3 regions of the Paenibacillus sp. FSL P4-0113 genome follow, and region 2 is predicted to be linked to each of the others. Evidence: riboswitches for the same ligand, from Rfam matches in the RefSeq annotation. Region 2 holds a riboswitch; each other region holds the start of a gene.
The links. Region 2 has a riboswitch for cyclic di-AMP ahead of MKX46_RS10120 (TrkH family potassium uptake protein). Riboswitches for the same ligand answer to the same signal wherever they lie in the genome.
Positions count from the first base shown of each region.

Region 1: linked by a shared signal. The riboswitch ahead of MKX46_RS16025 (C40 family peptidase) and the one ahead of MKX46_RS10120 (TrkH family potassium uptake protein) in region 2 are both predicted to bind cyclic di-AMP.
Region 3: linked by a shared signal. The riboswitch ahead of MKX46_RS22255 (hypothetical protein) and the one ahead of MKX46_RS10120 (TrkH family potassium uptake protein) in region 2 are both predicted to bind cyclic di-AMP.

Region 1 is NZ_JBBPAZ010000001.1:3,738,021-3,748,508, reverse strand. It holds gene MKX46_RS16075 (hypothetical protein) at 1-896, opposite strand, end outside; gene MKX46_RS16070 (VOC family protein) at 1,015-1,407, shown strand; gene MKX46_RS16065 (pentapeptide repeat-containing protein) at 1,526-2,338, shown strand; gene MKX46_RS16060 (YunG family protein) at 2,564-2,917, opposite strand; gene MKX46_RS16055 (histidine phosphatase family protein) at 2,975-3,520, opposite strand; gene MKX46_RS16050 (MBL fold metallo-hydrolase) at 3,662-4,411, shown strand; gene MKX46_RS16045 (PTS sugar transporter subunit IIA) at 4,512-5,018, opposite strand; gene MKX46_RS16040 (YwhD family protein) at 5,457-5,963, opposite strand; gene MKX46_RS16035 (M1 family metallopeptidase) at 6,088-8,100, shown strand; gene MKX46_RS16030 (hypothetical protein) at 8,112-8,939, shown strand; cyclic di-AMP (ydaO/yuaA leader) riboswitch at 9,216-9,353, shown strand; gene MKX46_RS16025 (C40 family peptidase) at 9,359-9,859, shown strand; gene MKX46_RS16020 (GNAT family N-acetyltransferase) at 10,165-10,488, shown strand, end outside.
Region 2 is NZ_JBBPAZ010000001.1:2,403,698-2,414,185, reverse strand. It holds gene uvrC (excinuclease ABC subunit UvrC) at 1-1,251, shown strand, start outside; gene MKX46_RS10125 (CPBP family intramembrane glutamic endopeptidase) at 1,220-2,950, opposite strand; cyclic di-AMP (ydaO/yuaA leader) riboswitch at 3,212-3,365, shown strand; gene MKX46_RS10120 (TrkH family potassium uptake protein) at 3,779-5,119, shown strand; gene MKX46_RS10115 (potassium channel family protein) at 5,138-5,815, shown strand; gene MKX46_RS10110 (LysR family transcriptional regulator) at 5,821-6,726, opposite strand; gene MKX46_RS10105 (succinate dehydrogenase cytochrome b558 subunit) at 6,953-7,627, shown strand; gene sdhA (succinate dehydrogenase flavoprotein subunit) at 7,722-9,467, shown strand; gene sdhB (succinate dehydrogenase iron-sulfur subunit) at 9,486-10,253, shown strand; gene MKX46_RS10090 (aminoglycoside N(3)-acetyltransferase) at 10,425-10,488, shown strand, end outside.
Region 3 is NZ_JBBPAZ010000001.1:5,086,120-5,096,607, forward strand. It holds tRNA gene MKX46_RS22195 (tRNA-Ser) at 1-88, shown strand, start outside; gene MKX46_RS22200 (Cof-type HAD-IIB family hydrolase) at 267-1,142, opposite strand; gene MKX46_RS22205 (DeoR/GlpR family DNA-binding transcription regulator) at 1,212-1,973, opposite strand; tRNA gene MKX46_RS22210 (tRNA-Glu) at 2,219-2,290, shown strand; tRNA gene MKX46_RS22215 (tRNA-Lys) at 2,377-2,452, shown strand; tRNA gene MKX46_RS22220 (tRNA-Leu) at 2,468-2,550, shown strand; gene MKX46_RS22225 (MarR family winged helix-turn-helix transcriptional regulator) at 2,714-3,169, shown strand; gene MKX46_RS22230 (helix-turn-helix domain-containing protein) at 3,355-3,729, shown strand; gene MKX46_RS22235 (helix-turn-helix domain-containing protein) at 3,823-4,206, shown strand; gene MKX46_RS22240 (hypothetical protein) at 4,332-4,553, opposite strand; tRNA gene MKX46_RS22245 (tRNA-Leu) at 4,896-4,978, shown strand; gene MKX46_RS22250 (glutathione peroxidase) at 5,123-5,608, opposite strand; cyclic di-AMP (ydaO/yuaA leader) riboswitch at 6,075-6,247, shown strand; gene MKX46_RS22255 (hypothetical protein) at 6,363-6,758, shown strand; gene MKX46_RS25645 (potassium-transporting ATPase subunit F) at 6,942-7,019, shown strand; gene kdpA (potassium-transporting ATPase subunit KdpA) at 7,169-8,845, shown strand; gene kdpB (potassium-transporting ATPase subunit KdpB) at 8,883-10,488, shown strand, end outside.

The DNA.
Region 1 (10,488 bases), 1.3 Mb from region 2:
GACCAGCTAAATAAATCGCTATAGAGCCGACCAAATGATTCCTCGTTACAGCGAGCGAACCGGATCGGTCGGGCTGTATAGCTTAGCTTGAGTTCCAACATCTCATATAGCACGTCTAAACGGTATTCCAATGCCTGTACATCTTCTATGGATGCATCGTAGCTTTTTATATCCTGAATAAGCTCTCTAAAGGTCAACCCTACATGCTGCATAGCAATATAAGACCACACACAGCTTCCCGTAGCTGTTCCATGAGCCTCCCAAAGCGGATTCCACAAAATAGACCGAATCGTATCCCTTTGCTCCTCTCCAAACAAGGCAATTCCAGCAATAATTCCCGCATTACAGTCTACCGAGGCATGTCGTTCTCCCCAATGCACCAATCGTGGAACCATATCTTCAGTAGTGCATTTGAAGCTTAGCAGAGGTAAGAATTCATTAAACAAATGCTGATCCAACACTTTTTCCAATTCAGCCGCCAGTTTCTCACGGTACGGTTCGCATGGAAGATGTACCAGTCCCAAACAGGCATCCACAGACACAGCTCCATACGGTCCGTTCACCAAAGCGACAAGATCAGCAGCAGCCTCCACATAACCCAAATAACCTAGCACATACAGCACGCCGTCAGGTATATGTTCTGGGGATGCCTGATTTCGCACATAACGCTCGTACATATCCTGCGCCAAAGTAACATCCCCGCATCTCATGATCGGCTGGAGGAGCAACCCCCTGATATAATGGTGGGGATCTTCTACAAAAAGCCTATATAACTCCCACGCATCCTCCACTGTCCCATATTGGGCAACCACATCCGTATAGGCGGAAATGATGCTGGCGTCCAGCTTCTTGCCTGAGCCGAACATATCCATAAGTCTTGCTGTCGTGTCCATCATCCTGTTTTCTCCTTTCACGTGTGTACGTCTTCATAAAGCAATTCTCTAATGCTGAATATTTCTATTAAAAAAGAGGAAAGATGTTACCATCTACGATCCAGTCTAGGGAGCTGATCTCATGCATGATTCCAATCCAAAAATTACAACATTTTTCATGTTCTCTGGTCAAGCAGAAGAAGCCATGCAATATTATACCTCTGTCTTTAAGCCGTCTGGTATCATGAGCATTTTCCATCAGGAAGATGGGACCGTGTTACATGCCGTATTCAACCTCAAAGGGCAAACCTTTATGGCTATAGACTATAACCATCAGGACAAACACCCTTTTACCCCAGCTCTATCGCTATTCGTCACTTGTGATTCGGAAGAAGAAATTCATCGTGTGTTTGGTCAGCTATCTCAGGAAGGCCGAGTTCTAATGCCCCTTGAAGCCTCGCCCGTAAGCCAACAATTTGGCTGGGTTGAAGACAAATACGGTGTTTCATGGCAATTAAATTTGGCAAAAGACTAAATTTCTTCTCTAAACGATCCAGCAGACTCTAGAAGTCTATAGAAAAACAATAGACCATGCTCCATCTTTTTTTGGTAATATTATATTTAATAGGTGCCAATAAAAGGATGTGTGTTTATTGTATAGTGCAAATTGTGAACAATGTTTTGGTTTATGCTGTGTAGCCTTGCCTTATGCTAAATCAGCCGATTTTGCTTTTAATAAGGACGGAGGAACCCCTTGTCAAAACCTAAATGCCGATTATCGTTGTAATATTCATAAGAACCTAAGAAATAACGGCTTGCGAGGCTGTACAGTATATGATTGCTTTGGAGCAGGCCAAAAAGTTTCCCAAGTTACATACAACGGAAAAAGCTGGCGAGACGATCCGGCAATAGCTGAGGAAATGTTCAATATATTTCCCATCATGCAACAGCTTCATGAAATGCTTTATTACCTAAATGAAGCCCTTAACTTAAAAGAAACTCATCCCATCTATACAGACTTACAAAAGGCTATGGCGAAAACCGAGCAGCTTACGAATCAAGATCCAAAATCTCTCATAAATCTTCATGTACCCACCCATAGGGCGTTAGTCAATGATTTACTTTTACAAACAAGTGAGTTAGTACGAGAAAAAGTTAAGAAAAACATAGAGCACAACAAATATAGTAAAAAGATCAGGAGTAGAGACCTTATCGGGGCCAATTTGAGAGGCGCTGATCTTAGAGGTACCAACCTGAGAGGAGTTTTACTGATTGCTGCTGATCTGCGAGAGGCTGATCTGAGAATGACAGACTTGATCGGTACGGATTTTAGAGATGCTGATTTAAGTGGGGCTAATCTGGAAGGAAGTATCTTTCTTACACAGGCGCAATTAAATTCGGCTAAGGGCAATTGTAAAACCAAACTGCCCCCTTCTCTAAGCATTCCAAACCATTGGCTGCATTAGTTTTTTTCTAAGCAGTGGTTGTATATTCGAGTCGTGTTAGCGCACGACTCCTTTATTATTCTCACCTCAGTATATAGCTCATTTTATAACGTAAATACAGCTTTTATCTTCAAGAATTTTACTGATTACTCAGTTCTTTAATGTATATTGGGCAACAAAAAGCACCTTCCATTGGATCAGGTTCAAAAATCACGCCTTTATGACTGTATCCAGATTTAAATCCCCTTATTCTTCTTCGTTTAGAAATTCCTTTAATCTCTGACTTAAGGCTGCATACTGCTCTGCATTGGTGTCTGAGAATGCTTCTTCCCGGTTGGAGTGTACATGCTGATACTGTGGAAGGCTTGAAAATTGCGACCTCGTAAAATCTATAATGTCCTCACCAATGCGGTTGTAATAGTGCCAACCACTATCCAGCCATGTTTTCAAAATATCGCCGCCAAACCTGTCCTGAACGACGAGTGCTGTGACACCACATTGCCCAGACGCAGGATTATTTGCGGTCCATTTAGAGCTAGACTCCAAAGACCAAGCTCGAAACAACGCCTTTTCTAATTCTAAAAAACGGTTTGCCTTCAACATGCGCCTCCCCTTTCGATTCCATTCTGCACTTATGGTGAACGTGCTTTATTTATTTCAACCCGTATTCCACACTCTGTGAATCTTGGCTTCTGCTTCTTTCAGTTCTAGCAAATACACGTCGGGATTCGAAAGCTTTTTCCAGTCCTCAAACCCAAACTGCGGATCGTAATGTCGAATGAGAAGAGATAGTAAAGCTCCATGAGTTACAATGATAACCGTTTTTTCCGCCCGCTCTATAAGCTCCTGAACAAGCTGGATTCCTCGATCTACTGCTTCACGGGATGATTCCCCTCCCTCCAGCTTCAAGTCCTCGTCCAAATAGGTCTGTTCCAGCACGTCCAGCCAATGATCCAAATGCTCATGGCTAAGTACCCGTTCTTGAAGACGTACATCAGTATACACCTGCAACTGTTTCCGTTCAGCCAAGGGCTGAATGGTTCGCACGGCCCGTTTCCACGGGCTGGACACAATATATTCCACACCTACATTCTCCATAAAATCAACCAACTGCTCAGCTTGTCGGGTACCCTCATCGGTAAGTCGGGCATCTGGTTCCTGTCCTGTTGCTTGGGCATGTCTGACAAAATAAATTCTCTTCACGTCATCACTCCTAACTGTCACACAAATTTAAAATTCTACATATTTACAAATAATTATTTTTATGATATAGTATAGGTTTACATATTTATGTTTAATGATACGATTCCTTTGTATTACATCAACTCTTATGGGAGGGATTCGATGCAATTAGACAAGGGAATACACATGCTCCAGGTTTCTGCTAACATTATGGGAAGTATAGAGAGTATTCACCCGACTTTAGTGTGGGACGAAGATAACATGATTTTAGTTGATACGGCTTACCCCGGGCAACTCTCACTTTTACATGAGGCTATTCTAGACACCGGATTAGCAATCCATAAACTTACCTCTATATTAATAACACACCAGGACCTTGACCATATCGGCAGTTTAGCAGATATAGTCCGAGCCTCTTCATCCCCAGTTCAAGTATTAGCCAGTTCTATCGAAAAGCCCTATATACAGGGAGAAAAACAGCTTATAAAGCTGACTCCAGAAGCAATAGATCAAGCTGTAAGCTCCATGCCCGAATCCGTTCCGGTAGAGTGGAGACACGCATTCCGGCGTACACTTGAAAATCCCCCAAAGGCTATTGTAAACTCCACCATCGTTGCCGGAGAGGAACTGCCCTTCTGTGGGGGGATCGTAGTTATAGATACTGCTGGACATACACCAGGACACCTAAGTTTCTATCATAAATCCAGTCAAACCCTGATTGCAGGAGATGCTCTACGCGTGGTAAGCGGCAAATTACTGGCTCCAGACCCGCAATATTGCTGTGATTTCAATATGGCCAAAGAATCTCTTAAAAACCTGCTGCCATATGATATTAAAAAAGTGGTCTGCTTTCATGGAGGGCTGTACGAAGGCAATTGTAATCAGCGGATATCTGAAATATATGAATCCTAACCTTTGATTTACATGGTCGTACCCACCCCTTGACTGGTCAGTGAATCATCTAAAGAAAAGACTAACCAGGAATTCCTGGTTAGTCTTTTTTGAATGAGAACTAGGCTTTTAAGTGAACTCTTAATACAGGTACTTCTGGAGAGGCAGATGTACCTTCCAGGATTTCCACATGGCTAATCATCTCTTGCCCATCTGGAACGATTACCGGCGTAATTACAGGCAATCCACCCTGTTGAATTGCATCCAGGTCAAACTCCATCAATAATTGCCCAGCTTTAATGCTATCTCCTACTTGGACATGAGGATTAAACCCTTGTCCTTTGAGAGAGACGGTATTAATCCCGACATGTATCAAAACTTGTACGCCGGATTCATGTTCAATAATCAGAGCATGCTTACTTTTCTCCATGACATGGGCAACTTTTCCCGCGAAAGGAGCGGTGACCCTACCCTCAGACGGATGAATAGCGATGCCATCCCCCATAGCTTTCGTAGAGAACGCAGGATCTGGAACCTCCTCCAGGGAAACCACTTTTCCTTTGATTGGTGCTATCATTTCGAATTCTTCAATACGAGGAGCCGCCTTCTTTTTCAACCATTTAAACATAACGATGCCACCTTATTTAGAGATTACATTCATAAACAGTAAATAGGACTTAACTACATCTTTCAAGGAACCGGTTCCACAAAATGAATAGAAAGAAGAGTGGAAGCGATTTCTATCTGAATTATAGTGAATGCCTTTCCAGGATGTCAAGGAGCTATCAGTTCATAACTACATATCTGTTACAATAATTTTCATGCAACTTGGAGGTGCTCTAACAAATTGCGGATTTAAGTGTTTTATCTCTTAAAAACAGATTTTTTATAGTATACTTTTCCAGCAATTTCTTTGATGATCATGTTTGGCATGTTCATTCAGCATTGCTTACCTACATGAAAAAGAAGTAGACCGCCCCCAACCAAGGTATCGGTCTACTTCTGAACCTTACTGCCGACTGCTCTTTAAGCAGTTGTGTACACTGGAATCGTGTTAACGCTTGGCCTACCCTTCCAGCGCCTGCTTCAATTCCTCAGGCGAAGCGTCCCACCATTCCTCGTTATGCGAAATGAGCAGGCTTTTGAGCGCTGCCTTATCTTCGCTGCCGAGATCCTCCAGCATGAAACGACGCTTGAGCGCGTAATCCATACGGTTGACGTGATCGGCGAGGATTTTCCAGCCGCGTTTGGCCTCGTCGTCAATCAGCATCTCGCAGGCGGTGGCGCCGCCGTACATACGTCCTTCGGCTGTACGGTCCACAGCTACCCATACGAGCCATACCTGGCGTCCGTTCGGTACGTCCTCTTTATTCGTAGAGAACTTGATACCACGTTCTACTTTACTTTTGGCATGCATGGCACCGATATCAATTTTCGCCTCTCCTCGGTCAATGATGACCGGTGACATGCTGTTCAGGTCAATTGAGCCTGCGCCGAAACCCTTATGTTTACTCTTGCCACTGACAATGTTCAGTGCAATCTGTTTTTTGCCGTCCGGCTGATTTTCACTCATGCGTCACTAGACCTCCATTTTCCGTCTTCACACTCATTCTACACTATAAATATTTTAACTAATAATCTCCTGAAAGCAAACATATACATGCTGTAGATGCTTGTCAACGGGAGGTATCCATTGTATGACCCCAGCACGCACTAAAATCGTTTTATTGTCTACACTAGCCCTCGGTCTCCTCGCAGGGACGTTATGGTTTGCCTGGCAGCCCCAATCGCAATCCGACCCGCAGTCCATAGGCCAACCACTATACGGCTCCCTGTCTGAGTCTGCGCTTGCCCCAAATGTGGGCAAGCCTCTAGGGGCAAACATCCTGCCTGACCTGCCCAAGAACCCTCCACAACCCGCTACAGAAATCCTCAGCAAACGGGTGGTAGAGTACCACATTGATGTATCTCTGGAAAAGGGACAGGTTTTGCGAGGCACTGAGACACTGACCTGGAAACATCCGGGCAAGAAAACCGTGAATGATCTGTATCTTCATCTATACCCGAACGCCTTCTCTTCCATGGAAACCACCTTTATGAAGGAATCCGGTGGAAAGCTGCGCGGAGACACCATGCCCAAAGACGGCTTTGGCTCTATGACGCTGACTGAACTAAAAACAGAAGACGGTTTATCCCTCATGCATCGCATCCAATATGTGCAGCCAGATGACGGTAACGCAGGCGACCGTTCGCTCATGAAGGTGCGTCTACCCAAGCCAGTACGAGGTGGCGAAGAAATCACATTATATATGAAGTTTGAGGTAAAACTGCCTGCCATCTTTGCTCGTATGGGTGGGACAGATGATTTTGTAATGGCAGGACAGTGGTTCCCGAAGCTCAGTGTCTACGAGACTGCAGGGCAGCGTGGACGCGCCGAGGAGGGCTGGAACCTCCACCAGTATCATGGTAACTCCGAGTTTTATGCCGATTTTGGAATTTACAGCGTACGGATTCGGGTGCCTGAAACTCATATCGTAGCAGCGACCGGATTTCCCACCCGTGGTGCCGTCCGACAGAACGGACAAAAAATATATCAATTTTATGCCGATGATGTACACGATTTTGCCTGGTCCGCTTCACCCAACTTTGTAGCCGTAGAAGAACCCTTTTCTTCTGCTGAAGTCCCTGGTGTCAAAATCAAGCTCTACCTTGACCCATCGCACAAGGAGCTCAAAGGACGCTATATGAGCGCAGCGAAGGCCGCTCTTTTGTACTACAGCAAATGGTACGGGCCTTATCCATATTCCACCCTGTCCATCGTGGTTCCACCTAAATCAGGCAATGGAGCTGGCGGCATGGAGTATCCGACACTCATCACGGCCGCTGCTGCGGGTAATCTCAATCCTGGCTATAGTCTGGAACGGACATTAGTTCATGAGATTGGACATCAATATTTCTATGGAATGGTAGCCAATAATGAATTTGAGGAGCCGTGGCTGGATGAAGGCTTCACCTCCTATGCAGAGGAGCGACTTATGGAGCAAGAATATGGGCTTACCCCCAACTTGCCATTACAATCGGGACAGGTATCCTCCCCACAGCCGCTAAACCGTGAGTCATGGAAGTACGGCTCGGCTGCTGAGTACGCGCAAAATGCCTACTCTCGAGGCAAGCTGGTACTACGGGGCATTGAACGTCAGGTGGGTATGAAAAAAATGGATCGCATTATGCGGACCTACGTCCAGACGTACCGATTTAAGCATCCGTCCTCACAGGATTTTCAACGTATCGTGGAGAGAGTCACCGGACGCTCATGGAGCCACTATTTTGAACAGTATGTATATGACGGCCAGATGGCGGACTTTTCAGTGGATCACATCACAAACCACAAGCTGGAGAATGGATATGAAGCAGTCGTGACGGTCAGCAAAAAAGGGGCGGATTATCCCAAGATCCCTGTCCAATTTACCTTCAAGGATGGAACCACGAAATTCAAGGCTTGGGACGGTGCGGGCAAAAGCACAACTTTTCGGATCAAAAGTACTTCTCCCGTTTCCTATGTAACCCTTGATCCCCTATATACCATTGCACTGGAGAACAAGCATATTAACAATACCCTAAAAGCCGAATTGGACGAAAAGCAACAAACCCGTTGGAGTATAAGTGTAACCAAGCTGTTGGAGACACTGCTTGGAAGTCTGTCATGGTGAGGTGTCTATAGATGCGGACTGTTATAAAAGAGGGCTGGGCGCTGGTGCGCATACGATTTTATATCGTTATCATTTTGTTTCTGTATCGATTACTGTGGGGGGTGTTTCTCTATCGGCTGGTACAATCTGCCGTTATCCCGCTACTGCTCCGTTATCCTGATCAGGGTCAAAACGAGCTGGGACAGACCTTGTTTTGGATGGAGAGCCAGATTGCTCTGATGGACAGCCGGGAAGTACATGTGTATTTGTGGATACTACTAGGGGCGACTGTACTACGCATACTGATCACTCCCTTCATTAGAGCCGGAATATATCAAAGCCTACATACCGATGCGACTGAGCCGCAAAGCCTGTCCTTTTTCAAAGGTATGAAACGCCATGGCATGTCGTCGCTGTTGTATTACATCATCGAGTTGGGACTGCTGCTGATTCCCGCCTTTTGGGTAGTACCGAGACTCTACCCTATTGTAGCAGGTACGCTTCAATCTCCCTCTTACCTGCTGCACTTGTTGCCCTATGCCATGGGATGGATGGCATACGGATGGTTCATTCGGCAGTGCATCCTGTATATGCAACTAGGCACTGTCGGTGGTCACGCCATACTATCGTCCCTGCTCGCCTTCTTTCGCCAGCTTCTCCCAGCTGTCGGTATATCCCTTTTGCTCGGTGCTTGTGTGCTGCTGGTCTTCGGTCTATTTGGCACCGTGGCGATGATTTGGACTGGCATGCTCGCGCTCATTCTCCAACAATCGTATCATTTTGTTACTAGTCTGGTCAGGCTGTGGCATATCAGTTCGCAGTACAGACTATGGCATACCGATATCTCCAGTAGAAGCTAAGCCCTTCCTTTATGTTAATCACTTCATTTCCGTCTGTCGAAAAAACTTTATGCATAACCGCGCAAACGGCACATAACTGAATACTGTTAACAAGATCTGTTCCTGGGACATTAGGAGCAGATTTTTTTTGTAACTTTTTGCAATGAAACATTTGCCAAAGCCAGCCGACTTTGTTACAATAATCGCAGTGAACTGATAGTAACAACTTTGTAATCTTTATTGTAACCTTTATCTCAAAAATATCGTTATTGTGAATACTGCTCTCCAAGGTGCACATCTTAAGTAAAGCCTAATTCCTGGCACCTAGGAAGCGGGGGAACCAGTTTGGGTGAATTGATCTCGCAACAGAGTGGTCATAGGGGAACCTTCTACCGAATCCTTAAGCTAACCTCGCAGGCATTGGAAGGGGTATATTTTTTTTGAAGAAGAAGCTAACGATCGCAGCTATGAGTCTTGCCATTGCCTTTACATCTTTTACATTCGGTGGCGGCAGTGCATTTGCAGACTCCAAGATGGACCAGGTCATCCAAGATGCCAAAGGAACGAACTACAGAAGCGGAGGCACTACACTCGAGGGATTCGATTGCTCCGGCTTCACAATGTATGTATTCAACAAACTGGGAATTAAACTTCCGCATCAATCTGGATCACAATTCAAAATGGGATCTTCTGTATCCCGCGATGAAATGAGGCCTGGGGACCTGGTGTTCTTCAACACCACAGGAAGAGGCATTTCCCATGTAGGTATCTTCGTAGGTGAAGGGAAATTTGCCCACTCCTCGACTTCACGTGGTGTAGTAGTTAGCTCACTGAACGAAAATTATTACGCTAACCGCTATGTCGGTGCAAAAAGAATTATGAGCACAGACGCTTACCATTCTGTAGCTTCAGATATTCCTGATGACGATAACGTAGAATAACTAACGCACAGCAAGCTAACCCTAGCCGCAATTTGATTCTGGCCGGAATCGAATTGCGGTTTTTTATGTCCACAACATCAGCAATGATTATCTTTACTGACGAACTGACACCTCAAAAGGTTTCAATTTTAGCGAACATCGTCGGTTTTACCGTCACCGCTGGGGGAGCATATGAGCAGTAATTCCTTCTTATTGAATGTATACCCGACTTAGGTATGAAATAAACACGCTTGCCATTCCCCTGCAACTTGTCTACAATCTGTTGTTAATGATTGAAGTACCTGTGTAAAAGGAGGATGGAACACATGCCGGCCTCAATATCCAACTATCGGATCGTACCGATGGACGAGCATCAAGCGGCTGCAATCTGTGAGTGGCGCTATGATCCACCTTATAACATATACGGTTGGCTCCCCTGGGAACAAATGAAGGCGCTTGAAGTCGAATTTGGGAGTCCCACGCTTCGCCAAGAGCAATATGTTGCCGTACTGGATGAAGAGAACAAGCTGACAGGATTTGCTCAATATTTTCCTATGATCGGTGTGACCCGGCTAGGTCTTGGAATGCACCCTGACAGATGCGGACATGGCAAAGGATCAGATTTTGTCCGTGCCATTGCAGAGGAAGCC
Region 2 (10,488 bases):
AAAGGTAAAATGATCGAGCGCCATATGTCGACTTTTCCTTTCTACGGTGAGGCTTACAGTGATTTTATGTCCTATGTGACGCAATATTATAGTGACAACCCAGCAGTGCCGCAGGAAATATTGCTGCCGGATTCTCCTAAGCTGATGCAGGCGAAACAGGTCAATGTCGATCAACCGGTTGCGGCAGAAACTGCACTCTACAGTGCACCTACAGCCGATGTTACCGGACAGACAGATGAGAATGCGATACAAACGGAGACAGAGCATTCTGCTGACTCACTGCTGGTGGCTGAAGAACGGGCAACTTATGCAGCGGCAACGAATCAAGATCAAGCTGGTGACCAAGATGCCGAGATAAAGGAAATAGAAACTCAACTATCCGGTGGACTGGAGGACCCGAGTACGGCGGCTCTCGCTCTGGCTGAATGGTTGGATGTAAAGGTACTTGTACCGCAGCGTGGACTGAAAAAGCAAATGACAGGCATGGCGACGGAAAATGCACGTGTAGCTTTGGATGAGAAGTTTAAGCTGATCGAGCGGGATGAGGAACGAACATCCAAAGCTGCAAGCAATCTCGGACGTGCCATTGGGCTGGATAGCTTGCACCGGGTGGAGGCATTTGATAACTCCAACATCCAGGGTTCCGATCCAGTCTCAGCCATGATCGTGTTTATTGATGGCAAGCCTGCCAAGAAGGAGTATCGAAAATATAAAATCCGTTCTGTGCAGGGACCCGATGATTATGAAACAATGCGTGAGGTTATCCGGCGTCGATATGAACGTGTGCTTAAGGAAAATTTGGAACGTCCCGACTTGATCGTTGTCGATGGTGGACGTGGACAAATTAAGGCGGCGACCGATGTATTGCAAAATGAGCTGGGTTTGTTCATTCCTGTATGTGGTTTGGTGAAGGATGCCAAACATAGAACATCCCAACTATTGGTGGGAGAATCCTCTGAGGCCGTGACACTTGCACGTAATAGCGAAGAATTTTACCTGCTGCAACGGATTCAGGACGAGGTTCACCGTTTCGCCATCACGTTCCACCGCGAGCAACGCGGCAAATCTATGGTAACTTCCCGGCTGGACTCTATTCCAGGCATTGGCGAGAAACGGCGTAAGTTACTGCTTAAGCATTTTGGATCGCTCAAAAAAATAAGAGAGGCCAGTGTCGAAGACTTCCGGCCTCTCTCTATTGGGGATAAGCTTGCGCGTCAGATTATAGCTGCCCTTCGGGAGGAGGAGTCGTAGAATGCGACTCCTCTTTTTGTATAGGTTCAAACATCATTCGATTTGGCTTTTTAGGACTAAACCAATAAATGATGTAACCCACAATGGCTGGAAGTAAGATCCAGAATAGGCCCGCGCTCACGTTCACAGTATCTCCCAGACTCATCACACTAAGTCCCATTAGAATGCTGTCAAAAATAACGTGGCTGAACATGGCGGCAATAAAGCCGTAACGCAGGAACACAAAACTGAACAGCAAACCAAGAAAAGTCAGCTCAATAGGTCTGGAAATCACTGGATAGATCGGATAAAGTGTATGTCCCAGTGCCCAAATCAGCGTGGTGATCAGACAAGCAACAAAAGTATTTTTCACTATTTTTTTGACCATCGGAATACCAAACAGACGGTAGACAGTCTCTTCACCAATACCTGCCATCCAGGCCATAATCGGCAGTAGCCATGGATAAGCCATATTGTAAGGGGATTGCGTGGCATCTGTGGTGGAGAATGTATTAAATGTGCGCTCCAGTATAAAGAATAAAATGGATTGTACCCCGAGCAAAATAAAGGCCCACAAGTAGCCAACATACATACTGCGAAGCACATACAGCCCGTAGCCCGGCTCTTTCGCACGTGGCCATGCATTCAGTCCAACCTGACGCATAAGTCCGTCACCGCCGACCAAGGAGAAGTAGAGCGCTACAGCCATGACGAAGGTAACACCAATCTGGAAAACCATAAGAAATAGAAGCATGCCCTTACCGCCTGCTTCTGCTTGCAATAAAGGCAGCATGTTCATGGTCCCAGCTATACTAGCAATAAAGTATATAACGGATAGAACAATGCCGCGTACAAATGAAGTATGTCGTCGGGTGAGTGACGCATACACAATGGCAAGTACACCCAGCACAAAGCTAAATAGGGCATAACCCGCATAGGTCATCCAATTCGCCCAAAATGTTTGCTTTTCGATATAATCGGTATAGGATGACGGGGCCGAAAAGCTTTGAGTGAAGGAGCGAACATCACCGTCTTCAAAAGTAAAAGCCAGTGTAAGTACCGAGGCGCCAATTTTTTTATCGTCTACGGTATACTTTAATCCGCCTTCTTGTTCAGTGGTCGCGAGCTTCAAGTCCGACGGCTTAAAGCCAAAGCGCTTCACCCATACAGCGGCCGCCTGCTCCTTGGCTTCAAGCGTCATGCCGTCCTCAGCCACACGTACAAGCCTGTTACGTGCTTGTTCATCCGTAGAAATATCAGCCTGCGTGTAATTGGTGCTGGAGGTGATCCGTTTAAAACTAACGACCTTCCCAGTGGATAAATCTACATGAATTTGCAGCTTGCTCTTCGCTGAGGATTCAGGCAGATCGACCCGAAAGGTTTCGTAAGGGTAATTTTTCTTCCATGTACGGTCGTACTGTTGAAGCAGTTTTTCTCTAGATAAATAACCGTACAAATCTGTTTCGGCCTGATAGGTCACCAGAGGCTCCTCTGGCTGTGATTCAGTATATCCCAGCTCGGAGCGGGCGAAGTCCAATGCGTGTATGACCGCTTCTTGTTTGCTGATGACCTTTGCATTCATTACTGATTCTGGACTCGGATTGCTAAGCGAGGGAATAAGCAATTGAAAGATAAAAAAGCAAATCAGGCCAATCCCGCCCAGCAAGCCTAATTTTTTGAAGTTGGCCGTGAGCACGACCGGTTTCCCGATAGGATTCATGAGTTTCCTCCTTAATCTGTAAATAAGAACATCCATTAAAGATATCATACTGCACAGGTTCCCGCCAACAGACCAGCGATATTCATGAAAATAGAGTGAAAGCACTTTAAAGTTCCAATAAAATAAGATAAGCTGCGATTAAACGATGCCCATTCGCAAAATAAAGCCAATTTCACGTTTTTTCGACGAAATCGGTTTTGTGATCTGGATATAGAAGGATTATAATCTTGAGGCAATGCCTATAAAATACATAGGTAATGATATACAGTTGAGCCGAATTTCTATGGGAAAACGGGGGAACCATGTTACTGGGGTGAATTTTACAGCCGATCACTGGTGGATCGGAAGTGTAAATAGGGCATACTGTGCTGCCCGAATCCGTCAGCTAACCTCGTAGGCTATGAGCAGGAACCAAGTCAGGCACTCGGTTTTCCGGTGTCTTTTTTTGTGCGTATAAAAGTGTTTGGATTGGTTAGATAGACCGCTGCGGGTGCAGATTATTCTTCCGATTGCTGTTATCCCCGGATTTTTTGATTGTATACCCCCTTTAATGGTTAAAATCCGGAGATAAAGGCAAACGCTTCGCTTCTTCAGAACAATTCTGCCCCCTTCGCTACTGCCCGCCAATAGCACAGGGGGCCGAGTAGTGCTTGACATGCATTCTTCCTGTATTCAGGGAATGCTAATTATAGTTAACTAAGGTTTGGAAAAATCAAAAAATTCAGGGGCAACGACGATCGGAAGATCAAATGGAACGCGTAGCGAGCTTACACCGTATTAAATCACTGTTTTTATAGTTTTAAGGATTAGGAGAGAAGTGATGAATAGATGAATCCCAATGCAAGCTGGCTCCGGCTTTCTCCACCGCAGATATTCGTTGCGGGCTTTGCCATTATCATTCTAATAGGTAGTTTATTGTTAATGCTGCCGATCTCCAATACAACAGGAAAGCCACTTGCGTTTATAGACGCTTTGTTTACTGCCGCTTCCGCGACCTGTGTTACAGGGCTTGTCGTAAAGGATACGGGGACCTTTTTTACAACCTTTGGTCAAGTTGTTATCGTGGCGCTCATTCAGATCGGCGGCCTAGGCTTTATGACCATGGCTACCTTGATTGCACTGGTGTTCAAGCGTCGGATTTCCCTGCGGGAGCGTCTCATTTTGCAGGAAGCGATGAATCAGACTTCTGTAGAGGGAATTGTCGGGTTAATCCGTAAGGTATTACTGTACTCACTGGTTATTGAAGGCGTATGCGCTACGATATTCTCGGTTCGCTGGTCCTTTGATATGCCCGTAGGCAGGGCGATTTATTTTGGAATCTGGCATGCCATCTCCATGTTTAACAATGCTGGTTTTGATTTATTCGGTGAATTTCGCAGCTTGACAGGTTATGTATATGATCCGATTGTTAATTTTACAGCCATGTTTTTGATTATTTCAGGCGGCATTGGTTTTGTAGTGATGTCAGACCTGGCAGAATATCGCAAGCGCAAGAGACTGTCCTTGCATACCAAGGTGGTACTCAGCATGACGGGCGCTATGATTGTAGTCGGCACGCTCGTGATTTTTGTATTTGAGTTTACGAATCCGAAGACTCTCGGCTCGCTTGATTGGGGTGGTAAGCTATTGGGATCTTTATTCCAGTCCGTTACTCCCCGTACCGCAGGTGCCAATACCTTGGACATTGCAGGCTTGCGGCAGGCTACGCAGTTTTTTATCATCATACTCATGTTTATCGGGGCTTCTCCTGGCTCTACTGGAGGCGGGATTAAGACCACAACATTCGCCCTGCTCATTGGAGCGGTGATTTCGATGCTGCGGGGGCGGGAAGATATTGTACTGTTCAAGTACCGACTTGCGCAGGGACGAATTTACAAGGCTTTGACCATTACACTGCTGGGGTTGCTGTTCGTGATCGGGGTGACGATGATTTTGTCGGCAACCGAAGATCATCATTTTCTGATGATCTTGTTCGAGACGGTATCTGCGTTTGGTACGGTGGGGCTGTCGATGGGGCTTACACCTGATTTGACAGTCATAGGCAAGCTGGTGATTACCCTGACGATGTTTGCAGGTAGACTGGGGCCACTCACGCTAGCTTATGCACTGGGGCCGAAAAAGGGTAAAGAATTATATCGTCATCCGGAAGGTAAAATGATTATAGGATAAGGGAGTTTTCGAGTAGATATGAAGACGCAGCAGTTTGTAGTTATTGGCTTGGGGCGGTTTGGCTCAAGCCTGGCTTTGCAATTGGTGGATATGGGGTGCGAGGTGCTAGGCATTGACCGGAATGAGGATGTTGTGGACAGTATGAGTGAGATGTTGACACATACTGTCGTGGCGGACGCTACCGATGAAGACTCGTTGCGATCACTGGGCATCCGTAATTTCGATTGTGGCATTGTTGCTATTGGTGATGACATTCAGGTAAGCATCCTCACCGCCATTTTGCTGAAGGAGCTGGGTGTGAAAAAAGTCGTAGCCAAAGCCATATCTGTGCTGCACGGGCGTGCGTTAGAAAAGCTCGGTGTGGACCGGATTATTTATCCAGAACGGGATATGGGTATCCGGGTGGCTCACCAGCTAGTCACGCCTAATTTGCTCGATTATTTGGAGTTGTCTAAGGAATATAGTATTGTGGAACTCAATGTACCTGCATGTCTGAATGGCAAAACGCTAGCAGAGCTAAATGCCCGTACCCGCTTTGGTTGTAGCGTCGTGGCGCTTCATACGGCGAATGGTATCCTGATCGCACCGACGGCTATGGATCGATTAAAAGCCGACGATATTATGGTCATCATCGGCTCGAATGATAATATCGGCCGCTTTGAGGATGAGGTTGTTAATGTTAATGAAGAGGGCTAAACCCTTTACACCATACGGTAGCCTGCAAACGACGCACGTGTCTCGCTAATCCAGCGTCGTGCTGTCGGACCGAGATCGGTCGTCTCCGAGTAAATGAGGGAGGTCGTTCGGCGTGTCTCCTTCAAATCGGGCAAGTACAGTGCAGTGAGTCCATTATCCCGTAATAGTTCGCTGCGCAAATAGGATTTGGGTAGCAAGGCAGAAGCCTTACAGGTTGGAAGCAGGCGTACAATTGCCTCGAAGGAGTCGATTTCCATGCGGATATCCGGCATGATGCCGCTGCGCTGGAACAAGTCATCCGTCAGACTGCGATACCAGGTTCCTTTGGAGAAAATAATCATCGGCAGTCCTTGCAGATCTTTCATCGAGGCCGTTCCTGTCTTGACGGTTAATTCATGTCCAATGGAAACAACGAGCTCCAAATGATCATCAAATAGCGGAATGCAACGCAGTCCGACTTCATGAATGGCAGATCCGACAATACCGGCGTCTGCTTTTTTGTCACGTACAAAGGCGACGATTTCATGGGTTTTACCGGTGAGCAGCTTCAGCTCGGTTTGAGGATGCTTGCTCATAAAAGCTTCGACAAGGGTAGGCAGCGTTGTCTGGAGTGTCGTGAGACTTGCGCCGAGTGTAAGCATACTCTGGGCTTCATTTTTGTGCTGGGAGAGCTTTTGTAAGAAGCGAAGCTGTCGTTGCCGTTGCTCTAGTGCGAATGTATAAACAAATCGGCCAGTGGACGTAATTTCGAGCCGTTTGCCCCGACGATCAAAGAGATTCACACCCAGCTCGTCCTCCAGCTTGGCAATTTTGCGGGACAGGGCGGGTTGGGACAGATTCAGCAGTTTGGAGGCTTTATTCAGGCTGGACTGCTCGACAATGACGGCAAAAGCGTTCAAATCCTCAAACAAATCATCCACTTCCTCTCTATATGCAAAAAAGACATAATAATTAATACGTATATTGCAATTCCATTATAAGCCGAAAAGGAGTAACATGAAAGCGACACAAGATGTTCACACTTTTGTTTTTCCTAATAAGGGACACCTTGTTGGACATTTCCTGTCGGGAACTGTCATTTTATATGTTATATTACTATTGAAAACGCTATTATTGGGAGAAGGGAGCATGACCTAGATGAGAGGATTTTATTCCAGAAAGCTGCATTCGCTTCTTGGCGTCATTCCGTTGGCTCTATTTTTTGTTGAGCATTTGGTGACGAACTTCACAGCGGTGGAGGGCGGCAAGGAAGGATTTAATCGCAGCGTGGCCTTCCTGAATGGTTTGCCGCTGGTTATTGTGCTAGAAACTTTATTCATCTACTTGCCATTACTGTTCCACGGAATTTATGGCTTGTATATCGCTTATCAGGCTGACCCGAATGTAAAAAGGTTCGGCTATTCACGTAACTGGCGCTTTCTGTTCCAGCGTATTTCCGGCGTCATTACGTTTGTATTTATTATCTGGCACGTATACGACACACGCTTTCAGGTCGCTCTGGGTAATGTAACCCATGAGGAGCTAGGCGGCGTCATGCATGGCATCGTGACAAACCCGGTTTATTTTATTTTGTATTTAATCAGTGTCGTTTCGGCATCCTTTCACTTTGCTAACGGACTGTGGGCATTTATGGTCAGTTGGGGGATTACTGTGGGACCACGTGCGCAAAAAGTATCTTCTTATATCTGTATGACCCTATTCGTGGTGGTGTCTATCGGCTTCATCGCTTCCCTGCTTGCATTCCGCAGCGCGGAATTTCAGGAAACAGCAACTGCCTTGGTGCAATGCAGTACTTTTAAACAACTACTGTAAATGAGTCATATCCATTATACATTGTGTTGAAATTCTATTTTCAAACGTAAAAGGGGATTTGGTTAAAAATCCTGAAAAAAAGGAGTGAGCAGAAATGGCAGCATCCAACATTATTGTCGTGGGCGGCGGTCTGGCAGGTCTAATGGCTACGATCAAGGCGGCAGAGGCGGGAGTTCACGTTCATTTATTTTCTTTGGTTCCGGTCAAAAGGTCCCACTCCGTTTGTGCTCAAGGTGGCATCAATGGTGCGGTAAATACCAAGGGTGAGGGAGACTCCCCCTGGATTCACTTTGATGATTCGGTCTATGGCGGGGATTTTCTGGCCAACCAGCCTCCGGTAAAAGCGATGTGCGAAGCGGCTCCGGGGATCATTCATCTCATGGACCGCATGGGCGTCATGTTTAACCGGACACCGGAAGGACTGCTGGACTTCCGCCGCTTCGGCGGTACCCAGCATCATCGGACCGCCTTTGCTGGTGCGACGACAGGACAGCAGCTTCTGTACGCTCTCGATGAGCAGGTACGGCGCTGGGAATCTGCGGGTTTGGTGACCAAGTATGAAAACTGGGAGTTTTTACAGGCTGTACTGGATGATGAAGGCATCTGTCGAGGGATTTGCGGGCAGGATTTGCGTACGATGGAAGTGAAGACTTTTGCGGCGGATGCAGTTATTTTGGCATCTGGTGGGCCCGGGATTATTTTCGGTAAAACCACGAATTCCGTCATTAATACGGGCACAGCTGCCGGTGCGGTGTATCAGCAAGGCGTACGCTATGCGAACGGTGAGTTTATCCAGATTCATCCGACGGCTATACCAGGTGATGACAAGCTGCGTCTCATGTCCGAGTCGGCACGGGGAGAGGGCGGTCGTATTTGGACGTATAAGGATGGTAAGCCATGGTATTTTCTCGAAGAAAAGTATCCAGCTTACGGAAATTTGGTCCCTCGCGATATTGCGACACGTGAAATATTCAGTGTATGCGTTGATGATGGACTGGGTATTAATGGCGAGAACATGGTCTACCTCGATCTGTCCCACAAGGACCCGAAAGAGCTGGATGTAAAACTGGGCGGCATTATTGAAATTTATGAAAAATTCGTCGGTGATGATCCGCGCAAAATTCCGATGAAAATATTCCCGGCTGTTCATTATTCAATGGGCGGCATGTGGGTCGATTACAATCAGATGACCAATATACCAGGCCTGTTCGCGGCTGGTGAGTGTGAATTCCAATACCACGGAGCGAACCGTTTGGGTGCGAACTCGTTGCTGTCAGCCATTTACGGCGGGATGGTGGCTGGACCTAAGGCTGTGGAATATATCAAAGGCTTGAAAAAATCTGCACAGGATACAGCGTCCTCCGTATTTGATGCCGCAGTCAATCAGCAGACGGAGAAGTATGAGCGTATTTTGCATATGGACGGAAAAGAAAATGCCTATGTTCTTCATAAAGAGCTGGGCGAGTGGATGACGAACAACATGACTGTGGTTCGTTATAATGACAAGCTGGAAGCTACGATCCACAAGATCAAGGAGCTGAAGGAGCGTTATTCTAACATTAACATCAATGACGCTTCGCGCTGGAACAATGCGGGTGCGGCGTTTACACGGCAACTGTGGAATATGATGGAGCTGGCTGAAGCGATGACCAAAGGTGCGCTGCTGCGCAACGAAAGCCGTGGGGCTCATTACAAACCAGATTTCCCGGATCGCAACGATGAGGATTTCCTGAAAACGACGATTGCGGACTGGACACCGGAAGGACCACAAATCTCGTATGAAGCGGTGGATGTTTCGCTGATCAAGCCGCGTATTCGGGATTATTCCAAGAACAAATAACGGAAGGGAGTGTATTAGATGTCGGAGCAAGCAGTGAAGTCGAATAAAACGGTGAAGTTCGTTGTGACCCGTCAAGCTGATCCTAAAGCCAGTCCCTATACGGAAGAATTCGAATTGGCTTATCGTCCGGGAATGAATGTGATTAGCGCGCTGATGGAAATTCAGCGTAATCCGGTGGACAGCCACGGTAAAGAGACGGCTCCGGTGTGCTGGGAGTCGAATTGCCTGGAGGAAGTATGCGGAGCATGCTCCATGGTGATTAACGGCAAGCCGCGTCAGGCCTGTGCAGCGCTCGTCGATAAGCTGGAGCAGCCGATTACGATCGCGCCGATGAACACATTCCCGGTAGTTCGGGATTTGGTCATCGACCGCAGCCGGATGTTTAATGCGCTCAAGAAGGTCAAAGCGTGGATTCCGATTGACGGTACCTACGATCTGGGCCCTGGTCCTAGAATGGCTGAGAAAAAGCGTCAGTGGGCGTATGAGCTGTCCAAGTGCATGACCTGTGGTGTCTGTCTGGAAGCTTGTCCGAACGTCAACGAGAAGACGACGTTCATCGGACCTGCGGCGATATCTCAGGTTCGCCTGTTTAACAGCCATCCGACAGGGGAAATGAATCAGGAAGAGCGGCTAGAGGCGTTGATGACAGACGACGGGCTGGAAGGGTGCGGGAACTCGCAAAACTGCGTACGCTCTTGTCCGAAAGGTATTCCGTTGACCACTTCTATTGCCGAAATGAACAAGGAAACGACCAAGCATATGTTCAAGCGCTGGCTGACTGTATAGCACTAGACAGCGAATAGGTTATGCCCAAACAGGCTTTTTCTCAAACTGGAGAAAGCCTGTTTTTTGCGCTCAGGAATGATGGAGGGTAACATGGAGGAAGGAGCGCGGGATAGCAGTTATGGTATAATTATGGTATTGTGTATCGTTTTTGGAGAAAAGGAGGCTGGACAGGTGACTGTGCAACCGATAACGAATCGACCTGTCACTAGGTCGGATGTATTGAAGGGATTAGAGG
Region 3 (10,488 bases), 2.7 Mb from region 2:
GAGAGGTACCCAAGTGGCTATAAGGGGACCCTCTGCTAAGGGGTTAGGCTGCGAAAGCGGTGCGAGGGTTCGAATCCCTCTCTCTCCGTTGGTATTTGAAGCAGAAAAGGACGCTCGTATGCATTGTAATAATGCTTACGAGCGTCCTTTTCGTCTATATCTGCTTTAAGAATAACGGTGGACCGGAAATTGTTTAAATGGAGAGACGAACGTGCTGCGTACGGCATGAAGCGACGTCAGCCTGTCTTGTAAGCAGCCAATGACTTCTATTTCACAGTGTCGGCCTCAACTGTCTTGAGTATGTTCAACAGAGCATGAGCGACGCCATCTTCCGTATTAGTCAGAGTCACTTCGGAGCAGACGGCCTTAATGTCGTCTTTTGCATTGCCCATGGCAATGCCTCTTCCTGCCATTGTCAGCATGGAGATATCGTTGTAACTGTCCCCAATCGCTACAGCTTCCTGCATGGGAATGCTCAGATGATTCGCCAGATAACGCAATGCATTACCTTTAGACGCGTCCTTATGCTCGACTTCAAAGTTACGGTCTGAAGAGATGACCATGTTCAGGCCCTGAAAACTTTGGTAACGCTCACGGCCCCGATCCAATTTGGCTTGATCAAAGGAGAAACAGAGCACGTTATAAATCTCTACATCCAGTGGAATGTCCTCATATGAAGCGATGCGGGTATGTCCGGTCTGTTCATATTGTTTTTCGGCTGCGTGTAATAATGTATCCAGCGAAATATCCGGGTTGGCGCTCAGCAATCGATCCATTTCAACAGCAAGTAGCTGATGTCCGTTTTGTGGAGAATAAATAGCGCGGTCTGTCATGACCTCATAGTAAAAGTCGTTATCGTGCAGCCAGCTCAGCACTTCAAACGTTTCACTGCGGCCCATAGGAGTAGAGGTTAACTGACGACGATGCACATCGTGTACGGTTGCCCCGTTTGCTCCAATGACGGGAGTTATAAGTTCTGCTTCCTCTAGCTTTGTCCAGGCGTCATAAGCGGCTCTACCAGTGGCAATTGTCACCTGAACGCCTTGCTTTTGTGCTTGGCGTATAGCCTCCGCGTTCACTTTGCTTATTTTTCCTTCCTCGTTCAGCAGTGTTCCATCCATATCAATCGCAAACAGTTTCATTTCTCTCCAACTCCTGTCTTTCGATATCTCTGTGATAAATCTTGAGTTCTAGCTAAGCAGTCTCATATTTTATGAGGGGACAACAACTTCAATATCATGATGTTGCAAAATTTCCAGCATTGCTGGTTCTGGCAAGCGATCGGTGATCACGATATTAACTTCAGATAAATCAGCAAAACGATACGGGAAATTAATTCCGAATTTCGAATGGTCCGCAAGGATGATCACCTGATCCGCCTGTTTCATCATCTGATGCTTCAGCATACCGTCTTCTTCATGAATCAGGCTTAGTCCGTGAGATGATATGCCTCCAATCCCGATAAAAGCTTTGTCTACAAAATAGTGAGACAAAGTGGCGATTACGGACGAGCCATATACATACCGGTGCTCTTTTTGCAGGCGGCCTCCCAACAGATGAATGGAGACACCGTCTTTTCCAGATAGTACGTCGGCCTGATTAATTGAATTGGTGATAACCGAACATTCCTGCACATTCAGTCTTTCTGCACACGCCTGTACGGTGGTAGAGGAATCCAATATAATACGATCCCTATCTCGTACCATGTTGGCAGCCAATTGTCCGATCACTTGTTTCTCCTCAGATACAGTAAGCAGTCTTTCGTTATAATTTCCAATTGGATCGTGATGCAGTTTAGGGAGAAGGGCGCCGCCGCGGGTGCGAATAATTTTTTGATGCTCCTCAAGTTTTACCAGGTCTCGACGGGCCGTATCCCGTGAAACATTAAAAATTTCACAAATATCATCCACCGAAATACGCTTGTGAAGCTGTAAGTAATCAACGATTTTTAACATTCGTTCTTCCTGATACATAGAAAGCTCCTCTGATATATAATGATTTCGGTATCTCGTAAGTGATTATAAGTAAATGTAAGTGATATTGCAATCATTTATCATGATTTTTCAGGGATTAAATGATTCTAGATAAGTTAATGTAAGTGGACATGCATTTTGTAATGATAAAAACTGCTTTTTTTAAAATTTCAAAAATAAGTATTGCCATTTGTTATTCTATTTGATATACTCTTTCTTGTCGCCAAGTTGGCGCATAATAATAAGGCCCGTTGGTCAAGGGGTTAAGACACCTCCCTTTCACGGAGGTAACAGGGGTTCGAATCCCCTACGGGTCATTGTTGTCTTTATAGACTACATGTTGCATGCTTAAGGGAAATTCCTGAGGTCTGGTCTAATGGCGGACAGCTTGGATGAACAGCATGAGCCATTAGCTCAGTTGGTAGAGCACCTGACTTTTAATCAGGGTGTCGAAGGTTCGAGTCCTTCATGGCTCACCATTTATATTTTGTTATGCGGTCGTGGTGGAATGGCAGACACGCTATCTTGAGGGGGTAGTGAGCGTACGCTCGTGGAGGTTCGAGTCCTCTCGACCGCATCAATGGAATGAACGGAAAAGTCTCTCGCGGTAGAGGCTTTTTTTATTTGTGTAATGATGTAATAAAGTAATGATTATGATGAAATAATGATTCCATAGTATAATATAACGCCATAATGTTATAGAATGATAAGTATAAACTTATGAAGTGACGGTGAAAAATATGGACACTCAACTGTTAGGAAATATATCAGAAAATATTTTGGGCTTGTTTCCGATTGTGAAGAAGAAATTTTTCACCTACGGTCCGCTCGATTTCCCATTACACTTGTCGCCTAATAACTTTCAGGTGCTAATGCTCCTGCGTGAAGTACGTTCGTCTACGGTATCTGATTTATCCAAACAGCTCAATGTCTCACGTCCGAACATGACTCCTCTTCTGGACAAACTGGTGGAGCATGGGTTGGCTGACCGCCAGTCGTGTGATTCGGATCGCAGAGTCGTGAATGTGGCGATTACACAGGAAGGCGATGCTTTTTGTGAACAGGTATTTCATACCTTCTCCAATAAAATTCAAGAAAGACTGGTGTATCTGCCAGAAGAAGATTTATTGCATCTGAGTGAAACTTTGAATGAATTGAAGCATATTTTACTTAAAATCGACAACTCTGCTACGTGATTGGCGTAAGTGGACTGGCTTAAAGACCGCCCTTTCTTCGGAAAACAGGCGGTTTTTGTTGCGTGTTGTGGTATAATGGAAACCAACATACATAATTCGGTAATTTTAGCATACGTGATCTTTGAAATGGGAACAGAGAACATGATATCGTTATTTGAGAGCCTGCTAGGGAGGAAGGAACTTCTATGCAATCTATTTACCATCGCATCGAGGAACTCATCAAGGAACGGGGAATGACGAAAAAGGCGTTCTGCCAGCAGTTAGGCATTAGTACAGGGAACTTCGGGGATTGGAAAAGAGGAAAAACGACGCCGGGCACGAATAAACTCATTGAAATCGCTTCTTTTTTTGATGCGAGTCTGGACTGGATTATGCTGGGTCGAGATATACAGGGTGAGGTGCTAAAGGAGTCGCAAGACCCTTATTTTTTTGACGCTTCAGGGCAACTGAATTGCCAGGGGGAACCGCTTAGTGAGGCGGAAAGAAATTTTATACTTGAGTATATTGAATTTACCCGCTTTCGTAAAGAGAAAAACCAGCGCAATTCTACTATGGGGTAATGGTTGCTTAGGATTTAATGGGGATTACTAATGAGTAAGGCTGAAAAATGAAAATTATTTCAGAAAAAGTTACTGTTTCGGAGGGGAAACATTTTGGGAGATCAAACTATTTATCAACGGATTGAAGCTTTGATTAAAGATCGGGGAATGACCAAGAAGGCATTTTGTGAAAAGCTTAAAATCAGTTCAGGGAATCTCGGTGATTGGAGAAGGGGGAAAACAACGCCGGGTACCACTCATTTAATTCAGATTTCGGACTTTTTTAATGTATCGCTCGATTGGTTAATGAAAGGGATTAAGCCGGGAGAAGGCGTACTTCAGGAGCAGAAGGCTGCTTATTTTTTTGGAGTGATGGGGCCACTGAATTGCCAGGCAGAAGATCTTGAGACGGAAGAACAGAATTTTATTTTAGAATATGTTGAATTTGCGAAATATCGTAAGCAAAAAAGTGAGAAGGATAAAACAAAGCCGGAATGATTTTTTTGGCTAAAGATTGTCTGGGTTGAAAACCCGTAAACGAACTGGAGGGGTTCGCTTTACGGGTTTATTTGGTTTCTTGGTGATATGGAATGACCTGTATGTAACTGGAATGCTTGTTGGATTTAGAGTGGCGATGCCTCCTTATAATCGTTATCGTCGATGTTCAGAATTGCAGCAACTTGTTTTCTGTACCTTTGTGCTTTGCGGGTGCCGTGAATCAGATTGGACAAGCGTGAAGGCGGAATATTGTGTGTCTCACAAAATGTTTTCTGATCCAGTCGAAGTTCGACAAGCCGTTGTTTGATGGCCCACCCGAAGGAGGTGACAGGCATTTTGTTGTTCAAAAGAAATCGCCCCTTACGGATTCTTACGGAATAATTGGTGTGTTATAATAATCATCAGTAAACATGTTAGAATTAACCATCTGAAACTATGATACACTTTTATACGTGTTTTTACAATCGTAAATACGTTATTTCGTCAAATTAATTACTTAGTTAAGTGCTAGGTGGTTCTGATAATCCGTAAGGGGGCAACATTAATGCATAGTTCAGCAAGCGGTTATCTTTATGCAGGACGGTATTATTATCGCTCATATATGTAAGTTAAAATAATTATAATATTTTTGTTTACAAATAGTTGATGAGAGAGTATAATAAACCTGTTGCCTCAATACATTATGATTTGCGGTCGTGGTGGAATGGCAGACACGCTATCTTGAGGGGGTAGTGGGCGTACGCCCGTGGAGGTTCGAGTCCTCTCGACCGCATTATATGCAAGACCTAGTTAAAAAAGCATCCTGACACGGTTTACGTGAAAGGGTGCTTTTTTTGTTAAGCATTTTCGTTATATTCTTTAGCCACGGAAGCCACGGTTGCAACAGGTCGTTTATTAACTGTGATAATGAAGAATGTCAGTTTTGCTGCAAAAGCTTCTCTATATCTCCCGCCAGTTTATCTGGAGTGGTTTGCGGTGCATAGCGCTTAAACACGTTACCTTCTCTTGTAATTAAGAATTTAGTAAAATTCCATTTGATCGCTTTGGACCCTAATACCCCCGGAGCTGTTTGGGTCAGGTAGCGAAATAAGGGGTGTGCTTGATCGCCATTGACATCTGTCTTGGCGAACATCGGAAAGGTGACACCATAATTGATCTGGCAAAACTCGGAGATCTCCTCACTGGAACCTGGCTCTTGTTTGGCAAACTGGTTGCTGGGAAATCCCAAAATTTCGAGCCCCTGTTCATGATACTGGTCATATAGCTCTTGTAGCGCTTTGTATTGGGGGGTTAACCCACATTTGCTGGCAGTGTTCACGATAAGCAGAACGTTCCCTTCAAATGTGGATAACGGAATTTGTTTCCCTTGCAGGGTTTGCGCATCATATTCATAAACGGTCATAGCATCTCTCCTCATTCAATATTCAGCAATTAAATTTTAGACAATTTAAAGAAGGGTTGCAAGCCTGGAAAAGCTGTATAAAGCCTTCAGGCGCTGTAAAATCGTATTTTGCTCAAAACAGTAAATCGCACCGCAAATGGAGCGAATTAAGTTGTTTCTTCTTATAAAAGCGGGTTAAATCGGTGTTTAGCTGGTACATATAGCGTATTTTCTTCTCTTTTTACAAAAAAAGGCCAATAACGCTTTACCCTACGCCAATATTGACATGCTTGTCATTTTCAAAAAGGGATGAAAAACAGAGATTAAAGGAGATGTGAGAAGCATAGTTGCATTGTAAGCGTTATTATTAATCTTCTATGCTCTAAAGCCCGATTTATAACCCTGCAGTTGAGCTTTACAGTCTTCCATGCGCGGGTGTATGATTCAAGACGTAATTTCAAATTAACTTGAATGAAGCAACAACGAAATGTCTATAGCGCTGAATTTTGCAGTTGCAAAAGCGGGGGAACCAATCGAGACTGTACGGCTTCGGAAGCCGTGTGTCTCATGGGGTGAATTTTCCGGTCAAGTGCCAGAAATAGGGCGACTCTCACGTCCGAATCCGACAGCTAACCTCGTAAGCGTACAGGGAGAGGCAACAAACCGCCGTGTGCAGCCATGGTTTATTTTATCATGGATATGTCAGAAGCCGGAGGAAAGCCTTTTTCCTTCGGCTTCTTTTTGTTGTCTTTTTATACCGGGAGAGGAGCTACTGATGGAAGGTCGGTTAATTATTGTCACTGCACCGAATGAAGCGGGCAGAAGTTTTGTGAAATTGCTTATTTTCAAAAAATTGGCGTTTGCAGTTCTCACGAATAGCGCCCAGGAGGAACGACAGCTCAAAAAAATGGGTGTGGAGCACATTGTCCGCATCAATACCATGCAAGCGGGAAAATGGAATTTTCCAAAAAAAGAAATTGGTAGTGTGTATTTGTTCGAGAACAGCTTGAATCTGACTTGCCGTTTCCTGCAAATATGTCGACCACTAACATCGGAATCGATCTATGTTATTACACACGGCTGTAATCCACAAGGAATTTATCGGGGATTGGGAGCGGACCATGTGATCTACACATTGAACGGAGAGGTGGGTTTTCTGCTGAACGGATAAGCACTTATGACATAGTTGTTTTATGATTTTATGATGGAATAAGAATGGCGATCTGAGGATCGATACGGAGGGTATAAACATGATGGATATATACATGCTGCTCGTCATGGCTGTGAGTTATGGAGTGATACTGCTGTTTGTACGCTGGTGTGATGCGCAGACCTCTAAAGGAGGACGAAGAGGATGATCGTTATACTCGGGCTTACGGCTATTGTGTTTATGTATTTAATCTACGCACTCCTGAACCCTGAAAAGTTCTAGTCACTTGTAGGGATAGAGCGGGCGGGAACAACAGATCTGAGCATTAAAGCATCATTGGTAGCAGGTTTTCGCAAACGTGTGCACTTCATAGATGGTCTAATCGGGTCTGTTGTTCCAAACGCAGGAGCATTTTGAAGGAGGAATAGAGGATGGAGCTGCTTCAAATTGGAATTGTGATCGTTATATTGCTGCTCTTGGTAAAGCCAATGGGTACATATATGTATCATGTATTCTCGAATGAACCGAATCGAACGGATCGGATTTTTGGCAGAACAGAAAAGCTGATTTATAAGGTAGTAGGCTTGAAGAAAGTGGAGAGCATGCGTTGGACTACGTATGTTATGAGTTTCATTGCTACGAACGTCGTGCTTGTGGCAATCAGCTACTTGCTGTTGCGTTTACAGGGAATGCTTCCCGGTAATCCGGCTGGAAACAGTAATATGGAAGCATCACTAGCTTTTAATACGGTAATCAGCTTTATGACGAATACGAATCTCCAACATTATAGCGGAGAAAGCGGGCTTACGTATCTGACACAGGTGGCGTTCGTCACGATGATGATGTTCACTTCGGCTGCTTCCGGTTTTTCGGTTGCTGCGGCTTTTATGAGAGGATTGACGCGGCGCGGTGAAGGGATGGGCAATTTCTTTCAAGATTTTATTAAAGCTATTATAAGGATTTTCCTGCCACTGGCCTTTGTGCTTACGCTGGTGCTGGTGGGATTGAAGATACCACAGACGCTACAGCCTACGGCGGATCTTACGACGCTGAGCGGAACACAACAGCAAATTTCTATGGGACCCATTGCTTCTCTGGAGTCCATCAAGCATTTGGGGACGAACGGGGGCGGTTATGCGGGAGCTAACTCTGCGCATCCTTTTGAAAATCCAAGTCCTTGGACGAACGTGCTGGAAATTTTGGCAATGTGGGTAATGCCGGCTTCGTTGCCGTATACCTTTGGATTGTTTGCCCGTAATCGTAAGCAGGGCTGGATTATTTTTAGCTCCATGATGGTATTGTTTCTAATTTTTCTATCCATTACGTATGTGTCTGAGAAGACAGGTAATCCGTTAATCCAGACACTGGGTGTGGATGCTTCTCAGGGAAGCATGGAAGGGAAAGAGGTTCGTTTCGGTATTGGACAATCGGCTTTATTCACTGCGGTCACAACAGCGGCAACGACAGGTTCGGTCAATAATATGCATGATACACTAACCCCGCTAGGTGGCATGGCTGCTTTGGGAGAAATGATGCTAAACGTCATTTTTGGCGGCAAGGGTGTCGGGCTGATGAATATGCTGATGTATGCGATTCTGGGTGTGTTTATATGCGGACTGATGGTCGGGAGAACTCCGGAATTTATGGGAAGGAAAATTGAAGGCAAGGAAATGAAGCTGATCGCCATTGCCATTTTGGTACATCCGTTTCTCATTCTCGCCCCAACTGCGCTTGCGTTTATGAGTCATTGGGGATATGATGCGGTCACTAACCCTGGCTATCACGGGTTGACTCAGGTGCTCTATGAATATGCGTCATCTGCCGCAAATAATGGTTCGGGGTTTGAAGGTCTTTCAGATAACAACGTATTCTGGAATGCAACAACGGGGATGGTTATGTTCTTCGGGCGATATGTATCTATGATTGCATTGTTGGCTGTGGCGGCTTCGTTGAATGCCAAAGCGCCGACTCCGGTGACGACGGGGACACTGCGCACGGACAACAAGTTATTTGGAGCCATTCTGATCGGGGTCGTGCTGCTGATTGGTGCGTTGACCTTTTTACCTGTCATCGTATTGGGACCTGTTGCTGAATTTTTGACCATGTGAAGAAGAAAATGAGAATGGATGAACGGGGTGTTTGACCATGAAGGAACAACGCAAACACATGCTGGACAGAAGCATCTTGAAGCATGCGATCAAGGATAGCTTTATAAAATTAAATCCGATGATGATGATGAAAAATCCTGTCATGTTCGTCGTGGAGATCGGTACATTGGTCGTGCTGCTAATGTTACTGTTTCCCGGTTATTTTGGAACTGACAAGGAAATAGGCTTTAACCTGGCCGTGTTTGTTATTCTGTTGTTTACGTTGCTTTTTGCCAACTTTGCCGAAGCGCTCGCGGAGGGGCGGGGTAAGGCACAAGCTGCCTCTTTAAAAAAATCCAAGCAGGACACGCAAGCTAACAAGCTCGTCGGAAATGACATTCAGGTGGTTAGCTCAACCGAGTTGCGTAAGGGGGACGTAGTTATTGTCTCCCAGGGTGAAATGATTCCAAGCGATGGTGAGGTCATTGAAGGTTTGGCTTCGGTGGATGAATCTGCAATTACGGGAGAATCGGCTCCGGTCATCAAGGAATCGGGTGGTGATTTTTGCTCGGTAACCGGCGGAACGCGAGTGGTTAGTGACCGGATTAAGGTGCGGATTACGACAGAGCCGGGCGAGACATTTATTGATAAAATGATTTCGCTCGTGGAAGGCGCTCAGCGGCAAAAAACGCCGAATGAGATTGCGCTGAACACTTTGCTGATTAGCTTGACGATTATTTTTCTAATTGTGGTGGTTACGCTAGCGCCGATTGCCCGTCATTTTAACATTGATTTGCCTGTTCCTGTGCTGATTTCGTTGCTAGTCTGTCTGATTCCAACCACGATTGGAGGACTGTTGTCAGCCATCGGGATTGCCGGTATGGACCGGGTCACCCAGTTTAATGTGCTAGCCATGTCAGGCAAGGCGGTAGAAGCTTCTGGGGATATCAACACGATGATTCTGGATAAAACAGGTACAATCACCTTCGGGAACCGGATGGCGAGTGAATTCGTGCCTGTAGAGGGCGTGGAGAAGGCAGAGCTAGTGAAGTGGGCAGCGACTAGCTCTATGAAGGATGAGACGCCAGAGGGTCGCTCGGTTCTCGAGTTGATGCGCAAACAGGAGCATACGTTGGATGAATCCTTGGCGGCAGGTGGAACCTTTATCGAATTCAAGGCGGAGACCCGGATGAGTGGTCTGGATCTGGCCGATGGACGAAAGGTACGCAAGGGCGCAGTGGATTCCGTTCGGCAATGGATCGTATCGCAAAATGGCAGTGTTCCAGCCGATCTGGAGGAAAAAGCGAATCAGGTAGCCTCTGAAGGAGGTACACCGTTGGCAGTCGCGCTAGATGATCAGATATACGGTATTATTTATTTAAAGGATACAGTGAAGCCAGGCATGAAGGAACGGTTTGATCAGCTCCGGGAAATGGGTATCCGTACGATCATGTGTACCGGAGATAATCCGCTGACAGCAGCTACAATTGCTCGAGAAGCGGGTGTGGACGACTTTGTAGCTGAGAGCAAGCCGGAGGACAAAATCGCGGTTATCCGACGTGAGCAGGAACAGGGTAAGCTGGTTGCCATGACTGGAGACGGCACCAATGATGCACCTGCGTTGGCGCAAGCCGATGTAGGTCTTGCCATGAATAGCGGCACAG